3 regions of the Desulfoconvexum algidum genome follow, and region 1 is predicted to be linked to each of the others. Evidence: riboswitches for the same ligand, from Rfam matches in the RefSeq annotation. Region 1 holds a riboswitch; each other region holds the start of a gene.
The links. Region 1 has a riboswitch for cobalamin ahead of ACZ45G_RS28450 (FecCD family ABC transporter permease). Riboswitches for the same ligand answer to the same signal wherever they lie in the genome.
Positions count from the first base shown of each region.

Region 1 (10,252 bases):
TTTTCGAATACGCATACCACTTGAAACCAAGTTTGAACAAGCCGGGGAGTTGCGGCTTGAAATTGAAAAGCGATCGATCAATGATCGTATTTCAAAAACATTCAAACCTTTAGTTTTTATCATCCTGGCGGTTATAGGACTCTATTTAATCCAGATATATGTTGTTGATAGAAGCGGTTTGAAGAATCAAAAATTTTGGGTGACTGTTACATACTCCATGGCGAACCTTATTGTCATCTTTACCATTTTATTTTCCCTTATAGATATCTATAATGAGGGTATCCAAAAGAAAACCGATAATCTCACCAGTTCATTGGCCCATAAGCTCTCCTATATTAAAAAACTTGATCTGGAAATAGACAGTTTTAAGGGAATCGACACCCTTTTTGATCAGTACAGACACTTAAACAATGAGATCAGCTATATAGCGTTGAAGGTTAATGGCAAGGTTATTGTCGACACGTCAAAGCAGTTGCTGGGAAAAGCATCCGATTATATTCACTATGCCAGACAGCTGGACGATCATGAGATTTCCGTCTGGGTGGATAAAAAAATTGTTTATAAAAATTTATGGCGAAGTTCAAAGAATTTTTTAATACTGTTTGTGGCAGCCTTATTTATGTCCGCTCTGTTTTTAAATTTGATGTTTACCCTATCTGGGAAACAGAAACATCTCTTGGGTACCAACGAGGAAAAAGAGCGATCTTTGGCCGTTATTAAGCCTGTATTCTTCATAGGGGTGTTTATCGAAGCGTTGTACTCCTCCTTTTTACCCCAGTATTTTGAAACCATCACAGCCGGAATAGGTGCGTCGGCAAATGTTGCATCTTTTTTATTCACCGTTTTTTTCATATCCTACGGAGTGATTCTCTTTCCAGCGGCCAGTTATTGCCAGAAAAACGGAGAAAAAGGCCCCCTGTTATGGTCAGTTGTGTTTATCGGCCTTAGCAGTTTGCTAATGGCGGTTTGTACCAACTATTATACGATTCTTTTCATCCGGCTGGTTGCGGGTTTCTGCCAGGGCGTTTTGTTCATGGCTGTTCAGTCCTATATATTAAAGGCAACTCCTTTGCACCGCAAAACCCGATCCATGGCTATTGTCATTATCCAGTACAACGGTGGTAGGATTGCAGGTACCGCAATCGGGGCATTGGCTGTTAATTATTTTGATATTAGCGGGGTGTTTTTGGCCGGTGGCGTTATTGCTTTTTTTCTATACGGGTATGTGGCCAAATATATTCCAAGGATTGAAGTCCAAAAGGAGGCAGAACCTTTAGTGAAACAACCTGAACCCTCCTTCGGGACCGGTTTAAAAACAGTGCTTAAGGATATTGAGCATTTAAAGGCAAGTTTTTTAATCGGGGTTAATGCAAAGCTTGTGATGATAGGTGTGATCTGCTTTGCCATTCCCCTGGTAATGGAGCGAAGTGGTTTTACAAAAGAGGATATCGGCTTGGTTCTCATGCTCTATAGTGCTGGCGTATTGATCTCAAGTATGTACTCTTCAAGGCTGGCGGATAAGACGGGCAACATCAGAAAAATACTGTTCCGGGGTAACCAGGGAAGCGGTATAGGGTTGGTCCTCATCGGTTTAACAGGCCTTCCCGGGATTGATGCCTGGGCTGAGCCGCTCATGGCGTTGGGATCTATTGTTCTAGGACTCTCCCATGGGTTTATCGCAGCTCCCATCACGACTCATATTTCCGGGACCAGGACAGCGAAAATACTGGGTGCAGGGCCTTCAATTTCTGTCTTCAGGGTGTTTGAGCGGACCGGGAATATTCTGGGCCCCTTGATTGTGGGGCAGCTACTGGTTTTGGGTGGTTATAATACAATGGTGATTAGTTTTCTGGGGGTGTTTATTATACTCTGCGGATTTTTGTTTCTTATTCGCTTAGGGGGGGGCAAGATTGCAGTTCTTCTTATCCCCAGTATTATTTCCATGGGGTTCATCTCCGACGGTTTTTGCTTCAATGGGGCCGGGCCGGACTGGTTTAGGTTTACAAAGAATATGCCTGCCGGTTGGGAAGTAACCTATGACGACAAGGATCCCCTAAGGTTCACAGTGTCCAGTAGCGTCGAAAAGGGTGAGTTGAAGGATAAGAAAATTATTATATTGGTTCCCAAAAGATCTTCAGCCTATGTGAGTTCAACAGAATCCGTCCTTAATTTTTTTTCAGATAAAAAATTATACCCGACATTTGAGATAATTAACTTCCATAAAGATCTTGACAGGGGGAGGTCGATACTGGAAGAGGTCCGTCAGCGGCAGGTGGATCTGGTTTTTGCCATGGGATCTTTATCGGTTGATTTCATGTATAATAACTTTAAAAATAAAACCATTCCAGTGGTGACAATCTGTGCCAAAGACCCTGTAATGATGAAGTATATTTCAGATTATTCCATGAAAAGCGGGACCAACTTTGCCTTTACATCCCTAAATATCCCCGTCAAACTGCAAATGGTTTATTTCAAAGAGTTGATACCGGATTTGAAAAATATTGGAATTATGTATGCCAGGAATAATACCAGCGCTGTAATGACCCAGGCCCTCCCTCTTAAAGAATATGCAAAGCGTATTGGCGTCAAGGTCTTCGATGTTGTGGTAGAGGATCAAAAAAATGCCGTATCGGAACTTGGACTCAAGGTGAGCCGTGCCGTGGAAGAGATGAGGAAAAATGATTCTGGCCTAAAAGAGAGTATCTTCTGGGTGACGGGTAGTACCTCGGTATTCAGTAATTTTGGTATTATCAATCAACATGCCGGTTCGATTCCCGTAATCGGGGCCTCGCCCAGTATGGTGAAGGGCAAAGATATTCCAGGGGCAGTGATGGCAATAGGGGTGGGGTTTGAGAATAATGCCCAACTTGCATCTATCTATGCTGAAAAAATACTTAAGGGTGAAAAGAAGCCAGGGGAGTTTGAGGTAGGTGTTATTAAACCGCCAGATATTGCCATTAATTTTAAAATGGTAAAAAAAATTGATATGAAAATTCCTTTTTCTTTTTTTGAATTGACCAATCTTGTTTATAATTACAGGGGCGAAAAAGTAAAGTCCAAGGGTAATATTTTATCCGATAAAGACAGGTAATAATCTCGAACTAAACAGCAACCTAGCCCTAACACAGGCAATAAAAGGAAATAATTTCACCATGTCCTTAGACAGATTGTCAATTGTGGATACCACCTTGAGAGAAGGCGAACAGTTTTATAATGCCAATTTTTCACAAAAAGACAAAATTAAAATTGCAACCCAGTTATCAGATTTTGGTGTTGAATATATTGAGCTTACATCGCCCTGTGTATCTTCACAGTCAAAGGAAGACTGCCAAGTCATTTCCAGAATGGGGTTGAAATCAAAAATCTTAACCCATATCAGGTGCATAAAAGAGGATGTGATCACGGCAATAGATACCGGCGTTGCAGGTATTAATCTGTTCTCAAGAATATCTTTATCCCATGACAGATACGGTCTTGGACCGCAGATGTCGCAAACCCTGGAGAAAATATTGGATGTGCTGAGTTTCGCCAGGGAAAATGCGCCTGAGTTAGAAATTCGATTTTCCCTTGAAGATGCTTTCAGAACCCGCATTGAGGATCTTATTGTTATCTACGGGGCTGTTGGAGACTCGGGGTTGGTGGATCGACTAGGGGTTGCCGACACTGTGGGATACGCACTCCCCCGTGATGTTGAACGTGTTATCAAACTATTACATGTATTGACCGGAATGGATATTGAATTTCATTGTCATAACGATACCGGTTCTGCGGTGGTGAATAGCTATACAGCCTTCGAAGCCGGGGCAACCCATATTGATACAACCGTTTTGGGAATAGGGGAGAGAAACGGGATAACCTCACTTGCCGGATTTATTGCCAGGCTTTATAGTTTTGAGGCTGAGATGGTTAAAAAAAAGTATAACCTTGGAAATCTCAAACACTTACATGAAACTGTTGCTAGAATCTTAGGGATTGGGATCCCATGGGACCACCCCATCGTGGGGAAATCAGCATTTGTCCATAAGGCGGGTGTGCATACAAAGGCGGTGATTCTTAATCCCAAATCCTATGAGATTATAGATCCGTCAGATTTTAATGCGTCACGAACAATAATGGTAGCCCATAAGCTCACAGGTTGGAATGCGGTAAAAGATAGGGCGCAAAAAATAGGCCTTTCCTTTGAGGATGACGATATTAAAAAAATTACCCTTAAAATAAAAAATATTTCCGATGGGCGTAATATAGATCTTAAAGAGGTTGATGAAATTTTAAGGAAATCTTGTGATCTCATTTGAATCTGTCAGCCACACTATTGGTAACACCCGAATTTTTTCAGACCGAAGCCTTTGCGTAGGAAAAAAGGAAAAAGTGTTGATCCTGGGCAAATCCGGTTTAGGAAAGACAAGCCTGTTCCGGCTGATCCTTGGGTTTGAACAGCCCGGATCAGGAAAAATTGTGGTGAACGGGCTGAATCTTGACAAAAATCATGTTCACCAAATACGGCAGCAACTATTTTATTTGAGCCAGGATATTGACCTGAGAAACGAAACCATCCTCGGACTTTTGACAGATATCTGGCAATTCAACTTTGCCAAAGAGCTTTGTCACGAAGAGATAAACCGGCAGCTAAACTTTCTTGAGCTGTCCCCCGGTATCCTCCAGAAGAAAACAGGTGAACTGTCAGGAGGAGAACGCCAACGGATAGGCCTTTTGATCGGTTTTCTGCTGGACCGGCCCATCTGGCTTTTGGATGAACCCACATCTGCTCTGGATGATGTCATGAAAGAAAAAATAGCCGCCCATATTCTCTCCCTGGAGAAAACAATGATTATCGTTTCCCATGACCATTGCTGGCAGGACAGCTCGGTTCGAATCGAAAGGTGGTCCTAATATGGGCGCCCAGGATTTAAACATATTCTCCCTTGGAACTTTATTGATCTTTCTTGTTCCCATCCTTTATATCAGCCGATATTTGAAACTTGGGATTAATCGAGAGATCATCATTGGCATGGTTAGAATGTGCCTGCAGCTGAGTTTTGTGGGACTATATCTTGAGTTTTTATTCAAATTTGATTCTCCCTGGCTCAACACAGCCTATCTGCTGCTCATGATTTCCATTGCCTGTCACTCCATATTGAAATCCAGCAATCTTAAACTCCGCATATTTTTCAAACCCTTGTTTTTTGCCCTGCTCATCCCCTTTGGCATCATGCTGCTCTTCTTCAATGGGGTGGTTGCAAATATTGACAACCTGTTTGAAGCAAAATACCTGGTGCCCGTGGGCGGTATGCTACTGGGAAACTGCCTGAGAAGTATCATCATCGGGCTTACCCATTTCTATTCAGGGTTGAAAAAAAATGAGCGAGAATACCTCTATTCCCTCTGTCTTTTCAACAACCGGACCCAGGCATTAAAACCCTGGTTCAAAGAAAGTCTTGTGGCTGCCATTAATCCTACTCTGGCATCCATGGCCACCATTGGACTTGTTTCCCTGCCCGGCATGATGACCGGCCAGATTTTAGGCGGATCCATCCCCATTGTTGCCATCAAATATCAAATTGCTATCATGGGCTGTATTTTCTATACTGAATACTTCAGTGTGATTTTATCCATTCTTCTTTCATTGAAAACCGGGTTCAACACATTTGATGTGCTTAAAGCCGATATTTTTCAAAACGATCGAAACTAAGACCTCAATTATATTGCCTTTTCAACAATTTGAATCCCGGCCTTTTTTCTTGACACCCTTTGGGGAAAGGGTTATATCTGATAGGATATTTCAGGTGCTGCCATTTGCAGTCAAAAGGGAATCCTGTGAAATTCAGGAACGGACCCGCCGCTGTGACCGGGGATGAAAATCACTGCAGCCACTGCTGAGTCATTTTTCAGCGGGAAGGAGTGACGAGTAAGCCGATCCGGAAGTCAGAAAACCTGCCTGAATGCTGGGTCGTTTTACCCTCGAGGACTTGGGCAGATCAGCACAATGTGGATAAATTCGGTTCCCATATCAGGATAAATTCTGATATGGGTTTTTTTATTGGAAGACCATAGAAAAAGGGCAGACAACCATTTTGTTTCACATGGAACAAATGGAAACAGGAATAGATGGAGCCAAAAGAAAAAGAGGGACCCAACAAACCCAAATCAAGCTTGAAACAAAGGATATCAGGCCATTATTATTTATGGATGATAGCACTGTTTTCCCTTCTTGTGTTTGGAATGATAATGATTTCCCTTTCCATGGGGTATATCTGTATTCCCATGGGAGAAATTTCTGGTATCCTTGTGAACAGGCTTTTTGGGAACATGGATATGGCAACGCCCACAGCCGAGACCTTTACCGCGGTTATATTTGATATCCGGCTTCCCCGGATTCTCACCTGCGCCGCTGTGGGAGCAGCTCTTTCCATCTCCGGGGTCCTGTTCCAGGGAATTTTACTAAACCCCCTGGCAGACCCCTACACCCTCGGGGTATCAGCCGGAGCCGCCTTTGGGGCATGTATTGCCATATTGCTCAATCTGGGTGCCACCTTTGTGTCCGTTCCTGCATTTGCCTTTGCAGGCGCCTGCACCACCCTGTTTTTTGTCATTTTTTTGTCCTATTCATCCTCATCCAAGGGATCTGTGAGCGGTCTTTCCTCCAACAATCTTATTTTGTCAGGTATTATTGTAGCGGCAATCCTTTCCGCTGGCATCAGTTTTTTGAAATTCATTGCCAATGAACAGGTGTCTGTTATTATTTTCTGGCTCATGGGCAGTTTTGCCTCCAAGACCTGGAGTAATTTTATGGTCATCTTTGTCTTCCTTGTTATAGGATTCATCATTGCCATTTATTTTGCCAGGGATCTGAATCTTATCTCCCTGGGGGAAAAGGCCGCATCCAGCCTTGGGGTGGATATTAAACGAATAACCCTCCTTTTGTTGGTAACCGGATCCATGCTGGCGGCTGTCTGTGTATCCGTATCCGGCATCATCGGCTTTGTAGGCCTTCTGGTTCCCCACATGGTCCGATTTATTACAGGACCTGACAACAGAAAACTGCTGCCCCTCTCCATGCTGGTGGGCGCCTTTTTATTGCTGTTTGCCGACACCATTACCCGGGCAGTACTGCCCCATGAAATTCCCATAGGTGTTCTTACCGCCCTAATTGGCGGTCCGGTCTTCTGCTGGATATTTAAAAAAAGCCGGTTGGCCTAACCCATGGAGATACGACTTCAAAATTTATGCTTTTCCCATGGGAGCACGCCCATTATAAAAAAAGTATCCTCTCGATTCTCCCCGGGCAAATTTTATGGGATACTCGGCCCCAATGGAAGCGGGAAAACAACGCTTCTGGATTTGATTTCAGGTTTTTTTCTCCCTGACAGGGGACAAGTCCTCCTGAACAATACAAATCTGGCGGCATTGTCCAAAAAACAGATTGCCAAAATTCTCTCTTTGGTGTCCCAAAATTATTATATTAATTTTCCTTTTTCCGTGGAGGAAGTTGTCATGATGGGACGGCACCCCTATATTAATAGATTTTCCCACCCCTCCAAAATTGACAGGGACCGGGTCGCCTTGATCATGGAGGAAACCGGGATATCCCATCTAAAACACCGAAGAGTGACCCAATTATCAGGCGGTGAAAAGCAGCGGTGTATTTTTGCAAGGGCCTTGTGCCAGGAAACACCCGTGCTGCTCTTGGACGAAGCTTTTTCCAATATGGATATTAACCACACCCTTCATTTTCTTGGCCTTATTAAAGAGATGATACAAAAAACAAAGGGGACGATTATCTGTGTTCTCCACGATTTAAATCTGGCAGCGGCCTGGGCAGATGAAATTTTATTCCTGAAAGAAGGTGAGATCCTGGCCAAGGGAAAAACCAGGGAAGTTATGAGCCAGGAGAATATTGAGCTTGTATTTAATGTAGAATCAAAGGTTGAATTCAATGAATATGTCCAGGCAAAACAAGTCTATTTTAAATCAAAATAGGGTACCCCCTTATAAGTTGCTGGCACTGGCTTGTTGCTGGTGGGTCTGGGCTTTCTCACCATGCCTGGCCGCAGACATGGTTGTTGACAACCGCGGCAGACAAATTGAGGTGAAAACTCCCTTTAAACGGATCATTTCCCTTTATGGCGCCCATACGGAAAACCTTTTTTACCTGGGTTGTGGAGACGAGATTATTGGCGTTTCTGTGAATGACAGCTTTCCTGCCCGGGCCCGGGAAAAACAAAAATTTTCCTTTCACGACGGACCGGAAAAATTCATCGCAAACAAGCCAGACCTGGTATTGATCCGTCCCATGATCGACAATGGATACCCCCAATTTGTTCAACAGCTTGAGCGATACGGCATTACAGTGGTTTCCCTTCAACCGGCCACCACACAACAGATGTATGACTATTGGTTAACCCTTGGCCGTTTAAGTGGACGTCAGGCCCAGGCCAAAAAGATGATCGCAGAATTTAAGGAAAAAATCGCTCAAATACAGACACTTACCCAGGGGATATCCAAGAAAAAAAAAGTGTATTTCCAGGCCATTCATACCCGGATGAAAACTTTTACCCCCGGCTCCATGCCAATTTTTGCCCTGGAAACAGCAGGGGGTATCAATGTGGCGAGTGATGCCAGGGCATCCAGAAATACCAATATTGCCATTTATGGCAAGGAACAAATTTTGGAAAAGGCATCTGAAATTGATGTTTTCCTGGCACAACAAGGCATCATGAATTCGGTGCGCAAAGAGCAGATCATCAATGAACCCGGATTTAAAATAATTAAGGCAATCAAAAACAAACAGGTATTTTTAATTGATGAAAATATTGTTTCCCGACCGGTTCCTAGGTTATATGAGGGAATCGTTACCATAGGGAAGCTTCTCTATCCTGATATTTTCAGTACGTTAAAGATAGGAAAGGATTAACAATGAAGAAAGCAGGCAAATTATTTGGCGTTGGCGTTGGACCCGGGGATCCTGAACTGATTACAGTTAAGGCGGTAAGAGTGATCAAAGAAGCGGATATTATTTTTACAGCCGCTTCCACCAAAAACAATTACAGCCTGGCGGTTGAAATAGCCTCTCCCTATATTTCACCCTCGGCCAGGATTGAACACCTTGGATTCTCCATGAGCAAAGACACAACAGAAGTGGAAGCCGCATGGATCGCCAATGCACGACAGATTGCCGCTGCCATGGAACAGGGCATGACCGCCGTATTTCTGACCCTTGGGGATCCCACCACCTATTCAACCTTTGGCTATATTTTAAAAAAAATGAAACTTATTATGCCCGAGGCTGATATTGAAACCATCCCCGGCATTACCTCTTTCCATGCAGCCTCGGCCAGGTTAAACAGAATACTGGTGGAAGGAGAGGAGTCCTTGCTGGTCACTTCGGGAGCCTATGGGGGCGACCGGATCAGGCAGGTCAAACAAGTTGAAAATGTTGCCATTGTGAAGGCCTATAAAAACATTACAGACATTAATATGGCCCTCAAAGATGCCGGACTCCACAAAAATGGCGTGGCGGTTTCCAAATGTGGACGCAAAAACGAAGAAATCATCGCCAACCTGGACGACCTTGAAACACGGGACCCCGATTATTGGACATTAATTCTGGCATCAAAATGAAAAAACAGTCGACCCATAAAAAACAGATAAATTATAGGAAATTATGCCTGTCTGTTTTATTCACCCTGGTCCTATTGGGACTCGATGCCGTTTTTTTTAATACCCTGTCCCTGGCCTCGGGTATCCAAAAGCTGGGATTCCCACTTTTGCGGCTCATGGGGTTTATCACCATTGGTCTTCTGGCTGGCCAGATCATTGAGGCGATGGGATGGACAAGGGAGGTGGCGGTTCTGGCACGGCCTGTGTTCCGGTTTTCTAAAATGGGAAACCATTGCAGTGCCGCCTTTACCATGGCCTTTATATCCGGGGCGGCTGCCAACGCCATGCTGCTTGAATTTTATGAAGAACAAAAGATCTCAAAACTCCAGCTTTTTTTGGCAAATTATATCAACCAGTTTCCGGCATTTTTCCTTCATCTGCCCACCACCATGTTCATTGTTCTTCCCCTGACGGGGATAGCCGGTGGATTTTATTTTTTGATCACTTTTTTGGCCACCTTATTTCGAACCCTTTGTTTTCTTACCTTTGGACACATTTACCTCAACGAACCGAGTGAGCGAACAGACAGCAAGGCAACGCCTGGGGCTGGTGATTCCCAAAAACCTGCAACCGCAATGGAGATAACACAAGTAAC
Region 1 is NZ_AP042394.1:6,324,505-6,334,756, forward strand. It holds gene ACZ45G_RS28430 (MFS transporter) at 1-3,091, shown strand, start outside; gene ACZ45G_RS28435 (homocitrate synthase) at 3,153-4,295, shown strand; gene ACZ45G_RS28440 (ABC transporter ATP-binding protein) at 4,282-4,890, shown strand; gene ACZ45G_RS28445 (ABC transporter permease) at 4,892-5,689, shown strand; cobalamin riboswitch at 5,765-5,953, shown strand; gene ACZ45G_RS28450 (FecCD family ABC transporter permease) at 6,106-7,197, shown strand; gene ACZ45G_RS28455 (ABC transporter ATP-binding protein) at 7,201-7,977, shown strand; gene ACZ45G_RS28460 (ABC transporter substrate-binding protein) at 8,054-8,911, shown strand; gene cobI (precorrin-2 C(20)-methyltransferase) at 8,914-9,618, shown strand; gene ACZ45G_RS28470 (nucleoside recognition protein) at 9,615-10,252, shown strand, end outside.

Region 2 (10,252 bases), 2.4 Mb from region 1:
TGTCTTTTCCATGGCCCGGAGGAGGCGCAACAGTTCCTCTTCTTGACTATTCGTCTCCCTGGCAAGGGTCTCCACCGAACAAAACTCCTGATCCATATACTGGAATAAGTTTAATTCAAGACCGGTAAACAACACCTGGGAATACCAATAGGCCGTGGACAGGTCTTCAAGAAACTGAAAACCTGTGTGGGCTGTTGTTACATCTTTAAATCCAAACGCCATGGGGGTGCGGCTCCATAAAATTAAATATCAGGCCTAGGGCTCTATGAGGGCTGGGCTGATATCGTTGGGGGTTGTTCCAGGCTGCCATGTGTAAGGTCACTGCCTTCTGGCGTATCCTTGAAAAAGGGTGCCAAAAGGGTTTCGTCAGATGGTTTGGTGGCAAGGGAAACCCCTATAAAAACAACGCCTGAGGCCAGCATGGAAAATATCACGCCATGTCCCATGAAGACAGGATGGAGACCTTCCAAAAACGGGGGGGACATGGGAGCAGTTTTTGCCAGATCAATGATGACAAGGCTCACCTGAAGGACAAACCCCGTGCACAGTGAGGCGATAGCTCCCGGTCCTGTTGCCCGTTTCCAGTAAAGTCCGCCCATGAGGACGAAAAAATAGGAGGCAGAGGCAATAAAGGTGGCAATATGGATGGCATCAATGATGCTGTGGATGAAAAATGATCCTGTGGTGGCCAGAAAGATGATGACAAGAACACTGATCCGGTTTACCAGGCGCATCTGTCGCATGGTGGCCCCGGGGTATAGGTGACGCTGGAAAATATCCCGGGCAATACACGAGGCCCCGGAGGTGGCAAAGGTATCGGTGCAGGACATGGCTGCCGTTGCAAGGGCCACGGCACAAAGGGCCAGGGCCAGGTTGGAAAATTTGCTGCCCATGATAAAGCTCAGCAAAGCGGGCTCTGCCTTGGCCATTCCCATGGGAAATCCCATTTTGGCAATTTCCGGATACAGGGCATTAAGCCCTAAGGCAATGAGGGCGCACCCCCCAAAGACAATTGCCACCAGAAAGGCTCCCAGAAACATGCCGTTCCGGGCACTTCGTTCATCTTTAGCTGCCCATACCCGCTGCCAGGGGTCCTGTTCCGTGATCCAGCCGGGAACAATGGCAAGGACAAAGATGAGCACCATGGGCATCCCTATGGAAATAGGGTTCCACCATCCGTCGGGCACGGTGGCGATCAGCTGGCCCGGTGACAGGTTTGTGGCGCTGCCGGCACTTCCCATGACCAGAAAGGCCATGACCAGGATAAAGGCGGACAGACAGATAAACTGGACCATATCCGTGGCAATAACAGCTGACAATCCTCCCAGGGTGACATAGATGGAAACCGCCAGACCCACAATCAATGCGGAATAGAGAGGATCAATTCCATAAAAGATTTCAAGTACCATGGCAAATCCTTTAATGTCGGCCACGGCAAAGAGGATCATGACCACGGTGATGATAATGGCCACGGGCAGTCTTAAAAAAGGCCCATACCGCATTTCAAGCAGTTCCGGCTGGGTAATGGCGGGCAGATTTTTGATCTTTTTCACAAAAAAAGCAATGATGAAAAGGGCCAGGATATTGGGGGCAACAAATCCCCAGATGGACCCCATGCCCAAGAGAATGAAAAACCCTATTACCGCCAGAAGGGCACCTGCTGTCAGCCAGGATGCGGCAGCGGAAAACCCGATGGACAGGAATCCGGCTGATTTGCCGGCCAGCCAGAAGTCTGTGGGGGATGTCTGCTGTTTGTTGAAATAGAGTCCGATCAGGATCAAACCGAAAATATAGATAAAAAGTACCAGAAGAAAAAGCGGGTATGCGCCCATAAAAAAACTCCCCGTCGGCAAAAAAAATCCCCAGCCGACACTAAGCTAAAAGTGTTCAGCCCGGGGATTTACCGTCTCTCCGGAAAGTTGTTTCATCTCTTTTCCATGGATATTCTGGCTGGTGGATCATCCTAATCACCGTGTCTTCCCATGCTGTCTCGTATTTGGTGTATCCAGCACAGTGACAGTGTACGGCTTTCGTTCCCACTTACAGCGGCGGGTCCGCCCCGGAATTTAACCGGGTTTCCCAAAGAAAAGTTTCTCTTAATTGTATTTGTCATTGAATCTTGTTCTCGGATCCAACGTGGGAGAGTCTATACCACAGTATTTATAAGGTTTCAATAAAGACTTTATATCTTTATTGCCCTGTTGTTTTTGATTCTTTTGTTGCATTGGCCTGGGGCATAATGGCGGCGTAGGCAATATAGTATTTAAATATATTACTCACATAGGTAACGGTTTCCCTGCCAATTCTTTTGGCGGCAACAACCTCGACATTTCTAAACCAGATGTTGGGATCCAAGTTCATTGATTTGGCCTCTCTTTGCAATTTTGAAACCCTGGCAGGGCCGGCATTATAGGCTGCAAATGTCAACAGTACCCGGTCCAGTTTGCCAATATCCGGGTCATTAAAGTATCGGTTCATAATAAACCGAAGATACTTGGTCCCTGCATGGATATTGGGTTCTATTTTTTCAATATCAGGGATGTTAATATTTTTATCCATTGCCGTTGTCGGCAGAATCTGCATCACACCGATGGCACCGGTGTTACTGCGCTTGCTTTGGTCAATACCGGACTCCTGAAAGGCAAGAGCCGCAAGCATCAGCCAGTCAAATTTATACATGCCGGCATATTTTTGAAAAAAAGAAATGGTATTTTCAAATCGTTTCCGGGCCTTGTCTTCAAGATTACTTTTTACATAGGTAGTATCCTTGAGATATCGTTGGAAAACCATATTTCCCATTAAGGTGCCTTTTTTGTTTTTTTTAACAAAGGCATTGATTTTTATTTTAAGCTCGGGGGTCTTTTTTTGAACGGCCCAGGCAATTTTAGAGTTTTCCCTGAATCTGATGTCCGGGTGGAGGGTGATATTCTTAAAGATTTTTGCCCAGAATTTCCCTTTGTGACTGTCAATGATCATCATGGGAATCAGACCTGCATTCAGCATTTCCAGAAGATCTTCATCCTCAAGGTTTTCATCGGCAAGAACAATCTTTATTCCGGCTTTGCCGGCAGCCGTCAATCTTTTGTTTGCCTTTTCAAGGCTTTCATAATAACTGCTTGATTTTCGCACATGAACTTTTTTGCCGCTCAAATCTGAAATTTCTTTAATTTCACCGGCTTTGGGTCCGGTTACTAAAATTTCATTAACTTCAGTTGAAAAAGGATCACAAAAATCAACCTGTTTCATCCGCTTGTCCGTGGCGGTTAAATTGCCCGCTGCAATGTCACCCAGTCCGTTTGCCAGATTTGAAATCAATTTTTCCCTGGGGGTGGGAATAAAGAGAACATGGAGTTTGAGATGGCGGGTTTTCAGTTCCGTATTGATGCTTTTTTCAAACTGCCGGACCATTTCGTAGGTTGCGCCGCGCTGGGTTCCCTTATCAAGGAAATAAAAGGTTTTGCTATAGGGTATCAAAACCCGAATTGATCGTTTTTGAACCATTTGATCAAAATCACCAGTCCATGGTTTGTTCAATGAGGCGATCACCTTCTTAAGATCTTTAGCCCCAAATGCAGGACAGGCGAACAAGAGACCTGCCGTCAAAATCAGCAACAATAAAAGTTCAATTTTACGAAGGGTCATTTTTCCATTTTTCAAAGGAGACCTCCTTGCTGTTTTTTGTAATGATATGGTATCAGAAGTTTAGAATTCGCTATAATAAAATAGATGGTTTTTTCCTGCAAGTATTATAAAATAAAAGTTCAGTGCAACAGATGGCTTTAATCTGGTTCTCATCTATACCCTCGGAGGTCACCCCCCAGGCCTGGTATCTTTTTAATCTTTGTATTTCTCATTATCTGGATGGGCATCGGTGGTATATGGTGGAAGGTGATCGGGCTTTATTAGGAGCGTGTGTTAGCAGGAAATGATTCTGTTTTCCGGCAGCTGTAACGTCTTGACGAGAAAGACTAAAAGATGGTAACAGGTCAGTTCAGGTACAAGATTTTTATGGCTTTGGTGGTGTAAAAAAAAGTGAGGCGGGTTATGTTAGATGTTTCCAGAACAACAAACACGATTTTGATGGTCAGACCCTATGATTTTGGATTTAATGAGGAGACCGGTCTGGACAATCAGTTCCAGAAGCGTCTGGACCTGTCTGAACGAGAGATCAATACACGAGCCAATGCAGAGTTCCAGGCCATGGTGGATACCCTGCGGTTAGAAGGGGTCACGGTTTTGATTCTGGAAAAACCGGAACCCGATGCACGCTCAATTTATGCAACATCAACCGATGCAACATCAACCGATGGAAAAAAGATCGCTGGAAAGCTACCGGATGCCATTTTTCCCAATAATTGGTTTTCAACGGAACATGACGGTACCCTGATCACCTATCCCATGGCGGCCATGAACCGTCGTCACGAGCGGCGGCCCGAAGATGTGGAAAAACTTTTAAGGGCCAATGGGTACAAGATTAGAAATGTCATTAATGTAGGACAGCTGGATGAAACCGACCGGTTTCTGGAGGGCACAGGTTCCATGATTATTGATCATCGGGCCGAGGTGGTCTATGCAGCAAGGTCCAACCGGTGTGATGAGGAGCAGTTTGATAATTTTATCCGTCTGCGGTTTTACGAACAGGGGATTTTGTTCAATACAAGAAGCACCAAGGGAACCCCCATCTATCACACCAATGTCATGATGAGTATCGGGGACAAGTTTGCCGTGGTCTGTTTGGACTGTATCCATGACACGGCGGAAAAAAAACAGGTGCAAACCTCCCTTGAAGCATCCTTTGAAGTCATTGAAATTTCCATGGATCAGATGGAAAATTTTTTCTGCGGTAATATCCTACAGGTCAATTCAGCCGGTGGAACGCCTTTGATTGTCATGTCCAAGAGTGCCTTTGAAGGCTTTACAAAGGAGCAGATCAAACGGCTTGAAACCCATGGTAAAATTTTGTTCATGGATCTTACCACCATTGAATCCGTGGGTGGGGGCAGTGCCCGGTGCATGATGGCGGAAATCTTTTCAGAAAAAAAATAACCATAACTTTTGGGGTGGTTTTGTAATTTCTAAGCAGTCTTTCTTCTCCCAGGCAAGACGTTTTTCATTAGGTATGGAATTAAAACTCGAAGTTTAGTATAAATAACATTTTGGTCAAATTTGATTTATTGGGGATGGGTTTCAACAAGAGATCAGTTCCCTGAGAGATAAGGAATATTATAAGGAATATTATAAAGATGCAAATGATTAATACGCAAAGACTGGGTGAGCGCTTTAAAATGCTGGCACAAATTGATTCAGAATCACGTCATGAAGCCAATATTTCCAAGGTGCTTGAAAAATTTTTATTGGATTTAGGGGCAAGTGTCTGTTTTGATGATGCAGCACAAAAGGTGGGCGGAGACTGTTCAAATCTGGTGGCAAAATTTAAAGGCACAATGGATGTTCCCCCCTTATTTCTTTCCGGTCACATGGATACGGTGCTGCCGGGCCGCGGGGTAAAGGTTCAATTTGAAAATGGGATTTTTACGAGCGATGGCACCACCATTTTAGGGGGGGATGACAAATCCGCCCTTGCCATCATTTTAGAAGTAATGGAAGTGATCAAGGAAAATAATCTTCCCTGTCCCCCCGTGGAAATTGTTTTTACCGTGTGCGAAGAAATAGGACTTATGGGGGCCAAACATCTGGATTATTCCCTGATGGATGCAAAATTTGGCTATATTCTGGATTCCACAGACACAGAAGGCATTGTCACCAAGGCCCCCAGCGCCAATAAAATTTGTATCAAGGTCCATGGCCGGGCAGCCCATGCTGGGTCAGCCCCGGAACGAGGGATCTCTGCTATTTTTGCGGCAGCCACAGCAATTTCCAGCTTGGAACTGGGTCGAATGGATGAGATTACCACCTGTAACCTGGGCACGATTTCTGGCGGCATGGCCACCAATATTGTGCCCGAATATGTGGAGATCCATGGGGAAGCCAGATCCCATGATTTGGAACGGCTAAAACAGGTTACCAACTCGATTATAGAAGGTTTTGAGACGGCCATGGAAAGGCTTCAAACCGAGGGTCAGGATCTTCCCCGGGTTGAAATTGAGGTGGAAGAGGATTTTCCCAACACCCATATTCCCGAAGACCATTTGGCCATTACCCTTGCCCGGAAGGCGGCTGACAATCTTGGCCGGGAACTGGCGAGCAAAACAATTGGCGGCGGGGCCGATGCCAATATCTTTTTCGGAAAAGGCGTTGTGGCCGGTGTGCTTGGTACGGGAATGACCGATGTCCATACCCTCAAAGAATCCATTGCGCTTTCAGATATGGAAAACACAGCCCAATTGGTGCTTGAAATCCTTCGGGTCCATGCCGCAGGGGATGTCCAATAAATGATACTTTATCTGGATTTGTTTTCCGGTATCAGCGGGGATATGACCCTTGGGGCCTTGATTGATCTTGGGGTGCCTTTGGAATGGCTTGAACAAAAGTTAAAACCCGTGTTGAGCGGATTTTCTCTTCAAAGTGAAATTGTGTTTAAGCATCACCTGAGGGCTGTGAACCTGGTTGTGGCGGTTGAAGACACTACCGCGGCAAGAACTTATCTGGATATAAGGGACCTTATTGGCCGGGCAGATTTGCCCGAACCAGTGAAAAAAAACAGCCTTGCCGCATTTGAACGAATCGCAAGAGCAGAAAGCACCATCCACGGAAAGGAAATTGAAACCGTCCATTTCCATGAAATTGGCGGCATCGATTCCCTGGTGGACATCATCGGCAGTTTTCTAGGGGTGGATTATCTCGGCATTAAAACCATCGTTTCCTCAAAGGTTCCCCTGGGATCAGGATTTGTGGACTGCGTCCACGGCAGGATCCCCGTGCCCGTGCCGGCAACCCTGGCCATCCTTGCGGGGATTGAGGTAACAGGTTCTGATGCGACCACAGAAATTGTGACTCCCACAGGCGCCGCCATTGTGGCCACCCTTGCCGGCTCCTTCGGGCCGATGCCTAAAATGCAGATTTCCCGCATTGGCTATGGGGCAGGAAAAAGGGAAACCAATTCCAGCCTGCCCAATCTTTTGCGCATGGTTTTGGGCGAGGCGGTTCCCCCTGCAGACAAAGACTATGAGTCAGATGTTTTGTTTAAGAATGAAAGTTGCCTTCATCAAGAAAAGGTTTTTGTGGTCAAGACCAATGTGGATGACATGAACCCGGAAATTTTGGGATTTGTCATGGAGCGCCTGTTTGAAAACAAAGCTCTGGATGTCTCTTTTACACCAATCCAGATGAAAAAAAACCGGCCCGGCAACCAGATTGAGGTGATTTGCCATGGCAAGGATCTTGAGACGCTGTCCCGGCTGATTCTTACCCAGACCACGGCCATCGGGTTGCGATACCATGAATGTGAACGGGTAGTGCTGGAACGTGCGGTGGTGACCCGGGAAACCCTTTGGGGAGAGGTTTTGGTGAAAAGAATCAAGGGCCCGGATCGGGTGAGATATGTGCCTGAATATGAGGTCTGTAAAAAAATTGCCCTTGAACAGGACCTTCCCCTAAGGGATGTCTATTCAAGGATTATGGCAGAGGTGAATCCCCTTGACAGGGCCTAGGGCAGGATATACAAAATGAATACGGATACAAACCAGGTGAAACAAAATAGCAAGATGATTATTTTTGATCGATTGATACTGATGGTGGCGCAAGGATTCGGCCTGGGCCGCATACCTGTGGCGCCGGGTACCTTTGGCACCCTGGCAGCCATTCCTTTGATCTGGCTGATGGCGTGGTCGGATCCGGGGCTGATGGCCTTTTTTCTGGTCGGCCTGATCCTTTTGGCTGTTTATGTGGCGGACCGGGCTGAAACCCTCTTGGGGGCGAAGGACCCCGGCAGTATTGTGATTGATGAAATAGCGGGCTTTTGCGTCACCATGACCTTGGTGCCGGTGGGATGGGCAAGTATCGTGCTGGGGTTTGTCGCTTTTAGATGTTTTGATATTTTTAAACCGGTCCCTGTGAAATATTTTGAAAATAAATTTTCAGGGGGAGCCGGTATTGTTTTGGATGACATAATGGCAGGGGTGCTGGCAGCACTTGTGCTTAAATTTTTATATATAGCGGGTTTGTTTTAGGAGAAAAGGGATGGAAAAAAATTTAGACAAGGAAAAAGCTGTTCAGACAGTCATGAGTCAGATTGAACGTCAGTTTGGCAAGGGATCCATCATGAAGCTGGGTGGCAGGGAAGTCGAAGCCGTACCGGTTATCCGTACGGGCTCCCTGGCCCTGGACAAGGCATTGGGTGTGGGGGGATATCCCCGGGGAAGGGTCATTGAAATCTATGGACCGGAATCTTCGGGAAAAACAACCCTGGCCCTCCATGCAGTGGCAGAAGCTCAGAAAACGGGAGGTATTGCTGCCTTTATTGATGCCGAGCATGCCCTGGATGTTGCCTATGCCAAACGGTTGGGCGTGGATTGCGATGAGCTGTTAATCTCCCAGCCCGATACCGGTGAACAGGCCCTTGAGATTGTTGACATGCTGGTTAGAAGCGGTGGAATCGATATCATGGTCGTGGATTCGGTGGCAGCGCTTGTGCCCCGGTCTGAAATTGAAGGGGAAATGGGGGATTCTCACATGGGCCTCCAGGCGCGCCTCATGTCCCAGGCATTGCGAAAACTTACCGGCACCATTGGAAAAACCAATACCACCCTTATTTTTATCAACCAGATCCGCATGAAGATCGGTGTTGTTTACGGAAATCCCGAGACCACCACCGGTGGTAATGCTTTAAAATTTTATGCCTCCATGCGTCTTGAGATTCGAAAGGCGGCGGCCATTAAAGAGGGCCAGGATATTATGGGGAACAGGACCAAGGTCAAGGTGGTGAAGAACAAGTTGGCGCCCCCCTTTAAAAGTGTGGAGTTTGATCTCATGTACGGGGAGGGAATCTCCCGGACCGGCGATTTGCTGGACATGGGGGCCGAACTTGATATCGTTGACAAGAGCGGTTCCTGGTATTCCTTTGAAGGGGAACGCATTGGTCAGGGCAGGGAAAATGTAAAGGTCTTTTTAATTGATAATCCCGATATATTTGGAAAAATAGAAGTACGGGTTCGAGAGGCATTGGGAATTTCAGATGCACTTCCCAACAAGGCAAATACCAAAAAATAAGGACCTGCCCATAGATGGGTCAGGCCCCTGAGTAAAAAACCAGAAGTAAAAACCAGAAAAAAAAATAGAAGCAAAGATCAGGCGCAAAGATCGGGAGCGAAAACCAGGAGCGAAACTATGACAGGTAATGAAGCCAGGAAACTCTTTTTAGAATACTTTAAAAAACACAACCACCAGCAGGTTCGGTCCTCCTCCCTTGTGCCCCAGGACGACCCGACGCTTTTGTTTGTCAATGCGGGCATGGTCCAGTTCAAACGGGTCTTTACCGGGGATGAGAAACGCGAGTATGACAGGGCGGTCACCTCCCAGAAATGTGTTCGGGCCGGCGGCAAGCACAATGACCTGGAAAATGTCGGGTACACGGCCCGGCACCATACCTTTTTTGAAATGCTGGGCAATTTTTCCTTTGGGGATTATTTTAAGGACCAGGCCATTGAAATGGCCTGGGATTTGTTGACCAATGGATATGGATTTGACAAGGAAAAGCTTTATGTATCGGTCTACCTGGATGACGATGAAGCCTATGACATCTGGCGGGACAAGATCGGGGTTCCTGAAAATAGGATTTCCCGGATGGGGGAAGCTGATAATTTCTGGTCCATGGGGGATACCGGTCCCTGCGGGCCTTGCAGCGAGATCCACATTGACAGGGGCGAGGCCTTTGGCTGTGGCGCTGAAAATTGCGCTGTGGGCTGCGACTGCGACCGGTGGCTGGAGTTGTGGAACCTGGTTTTCATGCAGTTTGAGCGCTCGGAAGACGGCACCATGACGCCCCTGCCCAAGCCCAGCATCGATACGGGCCTGGGACTTGAGCGGGTCATTTCTGTGCTCCAGGATGTTCCCACCAATTATGATACCGACCTTTTTATGCCCATCATGGAAAGGGTGGGACAATTGTCCGGCAGGAAGCGAAATGAATCTCGTCTGGTGGAAGTGGCCATGAAGGTGATTGCCGATCATTCCCGTGCAACGGCTTTTTTGATCTGTGATGGTGTGCTGCCTGCCAACGAAGGCCGGGGCTATGTGCTGCGTCGCATCATGCGCCGGGCCATTCGTTACGGCAGAAGCATCGGTCTTGTGAAAC
Region 2 is NZ_AP042394.1:1,803,518-1,813,769, forward strand. It holds gene ACZ45G_RS08270 (methyltransferase) at 1-222, opposite strand, end outside; gene ACZ45G_RS08275 (sodium:solute symporter family protein) at 264-1,832, opposite strand; cobalamin riboswitch at 1,940-2,081, opposite strand; gene ACZ45G_RS08280 (MltF family protein) at 2,191-3,657, opposite strand; gene ctlX (citrulline utilization hydrolase CtlX) at 4,045-5,046, shown strand; gene ACZ45G_RS08290 (M20/M25/M40 family metallo-hydrolase) at 5,250-6,392, shown strand; gene larC (nickel pincer cofactor biosynthesis protein LarC) at 6,393-7,610, shown strand; gene ACZ45G_RS08300 (phosphatidylglycerophosphatase A family protein) at 7,626-8,129, shown strand; gene recA (recombinase RecA) at 8,140-9,168, shown strand; gene alaS (alanine--tRNA ligase) at 9,286-10,252, shown strand, end outside.
Region 2: another riboswitch for cobalamin. It lies ahead of ACZ45G_RS08275 (sodium:solute symporter family protein); the one in region 1 lies ahead of ACZ45G_RS28450 (FecCD family ABC transporter permease).

Region 3 (10,252 bases), 2.1 Mb from region 1:
TGTTTTTGATCCTGTTTTTAACAGGGGTCCCATAAAATAAACAGTCAGAAGAATTAGAAATCCATTGATGTATGTATCCAAAGAAATTGAATTGTTCCAAGGACCGGAGTGACCTGCTCAAAAGATGGGAAATATTCAGGTCACAGTCATGTGGGTGACCATTCGGTCCCTGGACAAAACCTGTGTGGTGGTTATCGGGCATTAATGCCGCCCTTATCTCCGACCGCCCGCAGGTTACAATTTATTGTAACGAAATCCTAGCAAAAAATCCAATTTCCTGCAAGACTTTTATTGATTAAATTTAGGGCGAAATGAAATTTTTCAGGTTCCTGGACTGATCGAATCATGGGGTTGGTTATATTGATGGCATTGCGGGTATAAATGGAGATTCAGGAGACCAGGTTCTGGCAATGATTGATATTGGGTAGAGTTTTCAAGCCAGGGCTTCAGGCAGACCGCCTGTTTGAGCGTTTCCATTGTCCTGTGGGTAGTCTTTGTGCCCCATGGGAAAAGGTGATTGGAAAGGCCCCACCTAAACAAGGCAGGGCCAAACCCAATCCAACCAGACAAATGCATACAGTAAATGGAAATTTGTCTGATGTCACTTCTTAATTCCTTTAAAAGGTATATCTCAATCCGGCATAAAAGGTACGGCCCGGCATGGTGTACCCTTGAACGGCAGCATAGGACTCATCAAAAAGGTTCGTTATTTCAGCCTTTAAGGAAACAGCGCCATATTTTTCAAAGGAGAAAAGCCGTTTGGAAATCATCAGGTCGGCAACGGTGTATTTGTCGAGGGTGGTGGCGCCGGTGCCTTCATAGTCGGAGATATCCTGTTCGCCGATGTAGGAAAAATTCAGGCGGGAGGAAAACCCCTGTTCGCCGTTGGCAAACCGTAGACCATAGGAGGCAGTCCATTCCGGTGTATACTGAAGATTTTTACCTGTCTCTTCATTTTCGTATTCGGTTAAAGTGGTAAAAGAACCGTAGGGAACCAGTTCATAGGACCAGCCGAAAAGGCTCCCTATATCCCACTGCAGGGTTGCTTCTATGCCTGAGATGGTGGCGCCTTGGATATTTTCATAGCCCGTAATATTGGTCACCGCATCATAAGCATAGCCAATTTTGTCATCAAAGTCCGTATGGAAATAGGTGATGCCACTTGTCAGGCTGCCTTTGTTGTAATCCAGACCGATTTCATAGGTTTTGCTTTTTTCAGGGTTCAGGTCAGAGTTTCCAGCCCAGATACCCCAGGAACCGTAGTCATTGTACATAAAAAGTTCATCTGCAGTAGGCATCCTGAAGGCTTCGGCATAATTGGCCCGGACGCTTAAGTCCGATGTGAATTTATAGGCTGCGCCCACACTTGAGGACCAATTGGTATCATCTTTGCTCTGGCCGGTATCACCTTCTACCTCATACTTGTCATAGCGTCCCCCGGCTGAAAGAATCAGTTTGTCATCCATCAGACTGGTTTTCGCCAGGAGAAATGCCGCCGGGTTTTCATAGGTGTTTTCCTTTCCGGCAGCAGTATAGGTATTGCTAATGGCATAATCGGTCCAGTCAACTCCGGCTGTTACATGGGCGAAATCCCACTTGGCCGTCAGTTGGGCCTGGGCCCCCTGGTGGTCTGTATCCCGATAATAGTCACGTGCGTTGCTGGTTGACGGATCAAAGGTCTCGTACTCGTCTTTTCCCTTAAAATAGCGCAGGTTCCATAGTAAAAATCCGTCTGCAGTTTGCCCGTCATAAACAAGATCAAAACTTTTTAAGGAATTGTCTATATAATCGTCCAGATCATTGCTGCTCAAATAGTTCGGTTTTCCAATTTTTTTTCCTTCATATCCGGTGTAAGAAAAACTGACTCTGTTATCAGGCACAAACGTCCAGCCTGCATTGAAGCTGACCCGTTCCTTGGAATCATACCCGGTATTGTAATACCGGGTACCGTCAGCCGTGTCATAGTCATCCTGGGATGATTTCGAAAGGGTTGCTGAAATGTCAAAGGCCTTGAACTGACCGGAAAATCCGGCAGAGGCATCCTTGTAGTTCCAGCTTCCCAAGTTGCCTTCAACAAAGAAGGAAGGCTTGCGTTTCCCTTGTTTGGTAATGACATTGACAACCCCGCCCATGGCGGAAGCACCGTATTGAACCGACCCGGGACCTCGGATAACCTCAATACGCTCTACATTATCCATGGTAATTTTTGCCATGTTTCCGGTACCGGCACGTCGTCCATTGATTAGGATCAACACATGGCTGGCCAGGTCATTGCCATGGGTATCTGTTCGAAATCCACGGATCTCTACGGAACTGGTTGAATTGGGGTATTCCCGGATCATAAATCCTTCTTTGGCCAATAAATCACTCAAGTTCTGAACAGAGGCCTGCTGGATATCCTCTTGTGTGTAAATCGTAATATTGGTGGTCAGGTTTTCTTTTTTTTCCTTGATTCTTCCCGAGGTTACCACCATGGTTTCCATAACCTGGGGGGTTGTTTCAGAAGGAATCGCTTCTTCTCCCCAGGCAGGCAGGGAAAACGTCAACACGCATAAGAGCAAGGCAAGGCACCGGACAATCAAATGTTTCATTATTTAAAAATCTCCATTAAAATGTAGTGATCGGTCCGGAAAACAACAATCCCCGGACCGAAATTAACTTTCAATCCAGGGATTCCCTTTTTATCCTTAGAATATAAACAGGAAGCACCTTCGTCCCCAAGGCGTTTTCCTTTGACTACCGTTCAGGCAGGTCTTCTGACTTTTGGATCATTCTACCGGCTGCACCTTCCCAACCATAAGGTCAGTGGCATACTGCAGCTTTCGTCCCCAATTACAGCGGCGGGCCCGTCCACGACTTTAACGCGGTTCCCTATCAAGCTCTTACAATGAGCACCTGAATATGAAATATTATTACTGATTATAAAACACAAAGTCAAGTAAAAAAAAGAGGCAATTTAAGGTGAATTTTATTTTTTATCTAATCACCATAATATGATCACAAGGCCACTGTGAATGGGGGCGATTCCACCATTTTTATGTCGCAGAGAAGATACTTCTCAAGACTTTTCTTAAGTCCTTTGTTTTTGGCAGGTCCGCTGTATAGAAAAATAGAGAACCTGCATCCAGGGAAGTGGCAAAAAGAGGTGCCGGTACCAGGCAGAAGGCCAGAAAAATATATTAGAGTTAGAATTCTTTTCATGATCTATTTGATAAAATAGCCGGCTACCCGCCATGTGCCCTCGGATTCTTTCATGAGGGTGATGGATTCAACGGCATGGGCTTTATTGGCAAAACGGGTGACATATCGCAAAACCAGATAGCTCCCGTCGGGCATGCCTGGCAGGGTGGTGGTGAGCTGGTCATGGAAAAGGTCCCTTGATACAACATCTCCTAAGGGGTCCCTTACGGATTTTAGGGTGATTGCCCAAAAGAGCAGATTATAAAAATTGAGTCAAAGTCAAATGATTTTTTTTAGGGAACTGCCTTTTCAGCCCATTGCCAGGACGGCTGGGGTGATTATAATTAAAAAATTATTAATTTAAAAGCAAGTGGGGAACAGATGGATAAAAAGAAAGAAAATGGTCCAACGGGTTTGGTTCACAAACAGACCCTTTATATGGCAATCTTGGTCTCCATTACATTTGGATTTATGGTGGGGGCCATGTATACCTCATTTAAACTGGCTGGGGATACGCCAATGGCACCAATAGCACAGCAACCGTCAGATCCCCATGATCATCCGGAAGGACAGGAGATGTCGGCTGAGACGGGTTCCAGAATTTTAAAACTGGAACAATTCCTAAAGGAAAACCCGGATAATGTGGATGCCTGGAATCAACTGGGGAATCTGTTTTTTGATGCCAACCGGTTTGGGGATGCCATTGATGCCTATGAACGTTCATTGGCTCTGAAACCGGGTGATCCCGTTGTCTTGACCGATATGGGGGTGATGTACCGGCGGAACAAAAATCCCAAAAAGGCCGTTGAAACATTTGACCTGGCCATTGCTGCAGATCCTGGCTTTGAGACGGCCCGGTTCAACAAGGGAGTGGTGCTCATGCATGATATGGAGGATACGGCCGGCGGTATTCTTGCATGGGAAGCGTTGTTAACGGTGAATCCCATGGCAAAAGCACCCAATGGGAAATTGCTTTCCTCCCTGGTTGAAAGAATGAAACAGCAGAAGTGATATCGGATTTTTTCAAGGTGATTGACCATGGAATGGTCACGCCACCTACCGTTTCAATCTGGAAGCCAGGACAGCAGCGCCGATGGCCCCGTTTTCCTGGGGAAAATCGCCCACCAATATTTCAATGCCCAGGCGGCTTTCCAGGGCTTTGACCATCCCTTTGTTTTTGGCGACCCCGCCGGTCATGATCACGGGGCTCTGTAACTTGACCTTGGTGGCAAGACTGCCCACCCGTGCGGCCGCAGATTCATGGATGCCGGCAATGATATCTTCTCTTTTCTGCTGCCCGGCGATCATGGAAATCACTTCTGATTCTGCAAAAACAGTGCAGATGCTGGAAATTTTGGAGGGGGCATTGGAGCTCTGGCTCATGTTGCCAAGCTCATTGAGTTCGACCTCCAGAGCCTTGGCCATGACCTCCAGGAAACGGCCTGTCCCTGCCGCGCATTTGTCGTTCATGGCAAAATTTTCCACCTGGCCGCTGGTATCCAGGGCAATGGCTTTGCTGTCCTGTCCTCCTACATCAATAATGCCCCGGATCTTTGGGTTTAAAAAATGGGCACCCACCCCGTGGCAGATGATTTCGGTCATGGCTTTGTCTGCAAAGGCCACAGAGTTTCTGCCATATCCCGTGGCCACGATGGCCGTGACATCCTTGGGGTTGATTTTGGTTTGGGCCAACAGGTCGGAAAAGACCTTCTCCCCCGCAGTCACGGGGTTGTATCCCGTGGGGATTACAAGAGTTCCTATCAGTTTGCCATTTTTGATAAGGGCGGCTTTTGCCGTTATGGAGCCGATGTCTATGCCTGCAAAAATCATATGTTTAACCATTCCTTTATTCCTTTTGTTTGATAATTTCCATGAAGGCATCAATCCTTGTGTCTGTCTGGGAAAGGGAAAAGTTTCGCGGATCCACCATGTCTGCCTCGAACATGAGCACGGGAATACCGGTTTTTTTTCGGACAATTTCCATGATGTCCAGCTGGCCAAAGGAGTAGGGTTTGCAGGATCTGTTGGAGTGCATGACAAACCCATCCACATCATAGAGGCGGATCATGTCAATGACCTGATCTGCCATTTCGTCCACACCAATGTTTAGATAAATCCGGGTATAGGCTTGGGCCATGGAATCTAAAAATTTATTTTCATCAATATATTGAATGGCCGAGCACCAGGCAGAGGTATAGGTGTCTGCCACAAGGCAGGCATTGTGATCTGAAAATTTTTGGGACAACCATTTTAGCTGGTACCACACCGGCAAATTGTCCCAGAGCAGTCGGTAGCGTTCATGGGGAATGATGCTGATGCCCTTTCGTACCCGTTCTTCCATTTCCTGGGCCAATTCTTCGTAAAAATCCACGGCGATCTTTGTTCCTCTGAGGGTTACGATGAGGGCCAAAAAGAAAAAGGCATCAAAGGCGCTCATGGGAGAGGGCTTGTGGGTGGTGGTCTTGAGAACTTTCTGCCAGAGCTTCTGGCCCTGGAGGGCAAGATGTCCCACCTGCGTCATTTTATCGTGGTCAAATTTTTTCCCGGTCACGGTTTCAAGAAAAACAATGTATTCGTCTATCTGACGCCGGACATAGGCGGCAATTTGCCGGGAATATCCATTGTGGCAGACCGGGGTGTCCAGGATGAACAAGGGAACATTAAAGTGTCGGGCCTGGACTTCATACCATTTGAGTACCGTGCCGCAGATGTTGTTGCAGCAGACCAGCATGTCCGGCCTGGGGAGCCCGCCAATGGGTCCACCATTGACCTGGGCACAGGAAATGTCTGCCCTTGCATAGGAACAAAGATCTGAGCTGTATCCCATTTCTTCTGCCTTTACGCACAGGTCTTCCCCCATTTTGGAGGCCCCGATCATGGCGGCATGGTTTTCAGGATAGATGGGGATAATATCCATGGCGATCAGGGGTTCCACAGGCCCCCCTGAAGTGATCCATGCGATTTTTTTGTTGTTTTCCCGGGCTGTCATGGCTTCCAGGTAATAGGTGGTCATGATTTCCCGCATTTTTTTGGCGGATTTTATTTTTCGTTGTTCCTTGTCGTTGTCCTTTTCCTTGGCCGTGTCTTTGTTTTGGTTTGTATCCGTCATGGAATGTTTCCTTAAAATTTATAAAAAACAGGATTAAATCATGTGCATAAAGGTTTCAAGACGGGTGGAAAGCTGTCCTTGTCCCTGCTGCTGGTCATCTAATTCCAGGTGGAGACTCTTAATGGCAGCCTTGTCTAAAAATTCTTTCATATAGGGATAGTCAAAGGCATGGGGATCGCAAAATTTTAAGAGAGCAAAGATCACCCCGTCTGCCCTGTGGGTTTTGGCAAGGGCCAAAAGGGCTTCCCCCCGGACCGTGTTGCCCGAGTGTTTGGCCGGACAGATGGCCCTGTCCGAATACCGGGCGGTTAAGGCTTCCAAGGGGTCAATATCCACAGGAATAAGCCCTTCAAACCAACGGTTGCCCGTGCACAGATCATCTGCCACCACAGTGCCGCCACAGGCTTCGATGAGACTGTAAATATCGACCATGTCACAGATGGAGCCGGAAAGAATGATCCGTTTGGCCGAAGAAGGAGGGGGGTCTTTTTTTTCAAGGAGGAGGACAATGGTCTCAAGCCTTTGGGCAAGTTCCTCTCTGTCCATGATCATTGCGCCCTTGACAATGGCAAACAGATCAATTCCTTTGATAATGCCCGGGGACTGGCTTTTGAGTTCGTAGATCCGGGCCAGATTTTTGCGGATGCGGTTGAAAAGGCAAATGGAGGCCTCAAGATCTGCCGGGGTAATGGGATGGTCAATGGCCTTTTCAAGGTCGGTTTTGAACTTTTTGAGCACCTCTGTCATATAGTTTCTTGCACTTTCGGTGTTGAGCTTGGCCGGCATGACCACATCGGCAAAAAAACCATAGTTTGTGTTGAGCCGCCAGATATCACTTAAGCGCTGGATGGAATCACAGGTGTGGGGGAAAACCGTACCGTCTAAATAATCCAGGCGGCCGGCCAGGCTGTCTTCGAGCACCCCCCGGACCAGGGAGCAACAATAGGCCTGGAGATGGTTTTCCGCCAGGCTGATCTCTGATTTTGAGGAAAACAGCCGCATGGGGTGAAAACCGGCGGCATGGATGAGTTCTTCCGGGGCATAGGAACACATATACCCGATGATCTTGCCGGATTTTTCCCGGATGCCGGCAGCAAGGGCGGCTGGATCCTTTATGGCAATGTGGAAGGGATCGATTTCTTTCATCTTCAATGGTCTCCTGTGTATTCGCCTCGTTGGCGTAAAGTCTGTATTTCCTGGTCTTCCAGTGTTTTAAAGGCCACTTTGCCCACCAGGGTGGTGGGAAGGGTCAGTCTAAATTCAATGGTTCGCGGACAGCTCCATTTGATTAAATTTTTTTGACAGTGGGTGATAAGCTCCTTTTCCATGGCCGCATCGGGGAAAGCGCCCTCTTTAAGAACCACAAAGGCCTTGACCCGTTGAACCTGTTCCTTGTCCGGCACTCCAATGACACAAGTTTCTGCCACATGGGGGTGCAAGTAGAGGACATCTTCCACCTGGGCCGGGTAAACATTCATGCCCGAAGATTTGATCATCCGCTTCTGGCGCAGTTTAAAATAAAAAAATCCGTCCGCATCCTGGCTTGCGATGTCACCGGTGTGGAGCCAGGTTTTACCGTCCCCATGGATTTTCAGGGTCTTGTCGGTTTCTTCTTTCTGGTTTAAGTAGCCTTTCATCACAGCAGGGCCGCTGATGCAGATTTCGCCATCTTCCCCCAGGGGAGCCTCTTTAGTGGTGTTTTGTATGACAATTTTAGCGTCCATATCTGAAAAGGGAACCCCGATGCTGTTTTCGCGGTAGGTGTCCATGGGCATGGCCATGATGGCGGTGACAGCTTCGGTGAGGCCGTATCCTTCCAATAATTTGACATTGCCGCCCCGGGACCTGACAATGGTTTCAAATTCTTCTTTTACAACCCCGGGCAGGGTGTCGGCACCGCAGAAGGCCGCCTTGAGGCAGTCAAGGTCTGCAGTTCGGAAATCCTTGTTCTTGTTCAAAGCGGCATAGAGGGTGGGGACACCGATGATAAAGCTGGGTTTTTTGGTTCGTATGAGTTTGGCCACAATTTGGGGGGTGAACTGGGGAACCAATATGCTTTTGGCCCCTCCCATAAAGGCCGCATTGACACAAACCCCCAAGCCGAACCCATGGAAAATGGGCAGAATGGCCAAAATGGAATCGGTTTCATCCAGATTGCCCCAGGCCGCCACCATCATGCCCTGGGAAATAAAATTCATATTGGAGAGCAAGATTCCCTTGGGTTTTCCCGTGGTGCCGCCGCTGTATAAAATTACGGCGGTGTCGTGGGCTTCCATTTGCGTTTTGTTTTGTTTTGGAAAAGAACCGTTCATCAGGTCTTGCCACCATGAGATGTTTGAGTCCCGGGGGACCTTGGGGATTTTCCTCCCCTTGGTCAGCCAGAAACCCAATTGCTTGACAGGGGACAGGTAATCTCCTATCCGGGTCAGAATCAGTCGTTTGCACCGGGTTTTTTCCATGGCAGCCTTGAATTTGCCATAAAAGGCATCCAGGGTCAGGGCCATGGAAGAGTTGGAAATATTTAAATAAAATTCAATCTCATTTTCCGTGGACAGGGGATGGATCATGCTGGCCACTGCTCCCAGCTTGTTGGCGGCATAAAAGCAGATAATTCCCTGGGGAGAGGTAGGCATGGAGATGGTAATGATGTCTCCCTTTTTCAGTCCCAGGCCGGCAAGACCATCGGCGCAAAGGCAAATGGCTTCTGCAAATTTATTGTAGGTACACAGGGTGCCCATGAAATCCCAGGCAATTTTATCCGGAACCCGTTTGGCCGATTTCATCACAGCTTCGTACATGGTCACACTAGGGTAGTCTATGGAGTGGGGAACTTTTGCGTAATGGTCAAACCAGGGCCTTTTTACCTGCATTTCTTCTCCTTTTTCTGTGCCGTGTCAATGGGGATAAAAATCACAGAACGATTTTTTGTCTATTGGTTTTTATATCGAACACCGGTCGACATGTCAACCATTGCTTGATGATTTCTTCTGGGTGTGATATGGGAAAAGAGCAGGTCAGAACCCAAACAATACAGGACACCAATGAATACAAACAATACCCTCAGCAAACTAAAGGTAAAGGAAAGAAAACTTCGACAGCAGATTATTATTGATGCAGCCCGGGAAGTCTTTGGCCAGAAAACCTATGACAAGGCCAGTATGGCTGAGATTGCAAAGGTAGCGGGCATTGCAAAATCTTCCATCTACACCTATTTTAAAAGCCAGGAAGAATTGTATGCCAAAATCGCTTATATGGATTCCTGCAATTTCATAGATGATCTTCAATCGCGCATCCATAAGGCTGGTATGGGTCAGGCGGGTCGGAAGAAACCGGATAAGGACCCGATTAGTATGGACCGGGGGGAAATTTTTGTCAAGATTTGTATCACCCATTTTCTGGAATATTATATTACCCATACTGCCCAATGGCGGATGATTACCCATTTTGCCCTCCACGGAAACAAGGACATGGCGGCGGTGGACCAGCTCAATGAAATTGGCCGCAGGCTCATGGATTTGTTTGAATCGGTATTCAAGAAACTTGGGTGTGATCGAGAGGCACGGATTTTCGCCCATACCCTGTTTGCATGTCTTTCCGGTATTCTTATCGCCTTTCGAAATTATCCAGGCCGGACAGAAGTCGAGCGAATTGCGCATATGACACGCATCGGAGATGTGGTGGAAGCCATGGTTCTCTCCCTGGTTCGAAAAGAGAACGCGTGATCCTTATCGAAGATAACCGTTAAAAAAAATCATAGGACCACCTGATTTTGCACCCCCATGATATCCAAACACGTGTGCTTACCCAAAGAGATCTTAAATTTGCAGCTCAAATGGAATCAGGCATTGGCAAGTTTTGGCAGACTGTGATAGTGTAAAAGATCTTCCAGGTCGATTACAGCCGACGCCCCTTCCGGTGTGGGCTCTCATGAACAGGCATCTGCCTTGCCTGGGAGTTGAGTGA
Region 3 is NZ_AP042394.1:4,178,514-4,188,765, reverse strand. It holds gene ACZ45G_RS18980 (TonB-dependent receptor plug domain-containing protein) at 618-2,591, opposite strand; cobalamin riboswitch at 2,730-2,914, opposite strand; gene ACZ45G_RS18975 (DUF4019 domain-containing protein) at 3,205-3,423, opposite strand; gene ACZ45G_RS18970 (tetratricopeptide repeat protein) at 3,562-4,191, shown strand; gene ACZ45G_RS18965 (acyl-CoA dehydratase activase) at 4,237-5,022, opposite strand; gene ACZ45G_RS18960 (2-hydroxyacyl-CoA dehydratase subunit D) at 5,027-6,289, opposite strand; gene ACZ45G_RS18955 (2-hydroxyacyl-CoA dehydratase subunit D) at 6,323-7,435, opposite strand; gene ACZ45G_RS18950 (AMP-binding protein) at 7,438-9,159, opposite strand; gene ACZ45G_RS18945 (TetR/AcrR family transcriptional regulator) at 9,331-10,011, shown strand.
Region 3: another riboswitch for cobalamin. It lies ahead of ACZ45G_RS18980 (TonB-dependent receptor plug domain-containing protein); the one in region 1 lies ahead of ACZ45G_RS28450 (FecCD family ABC transporter permease).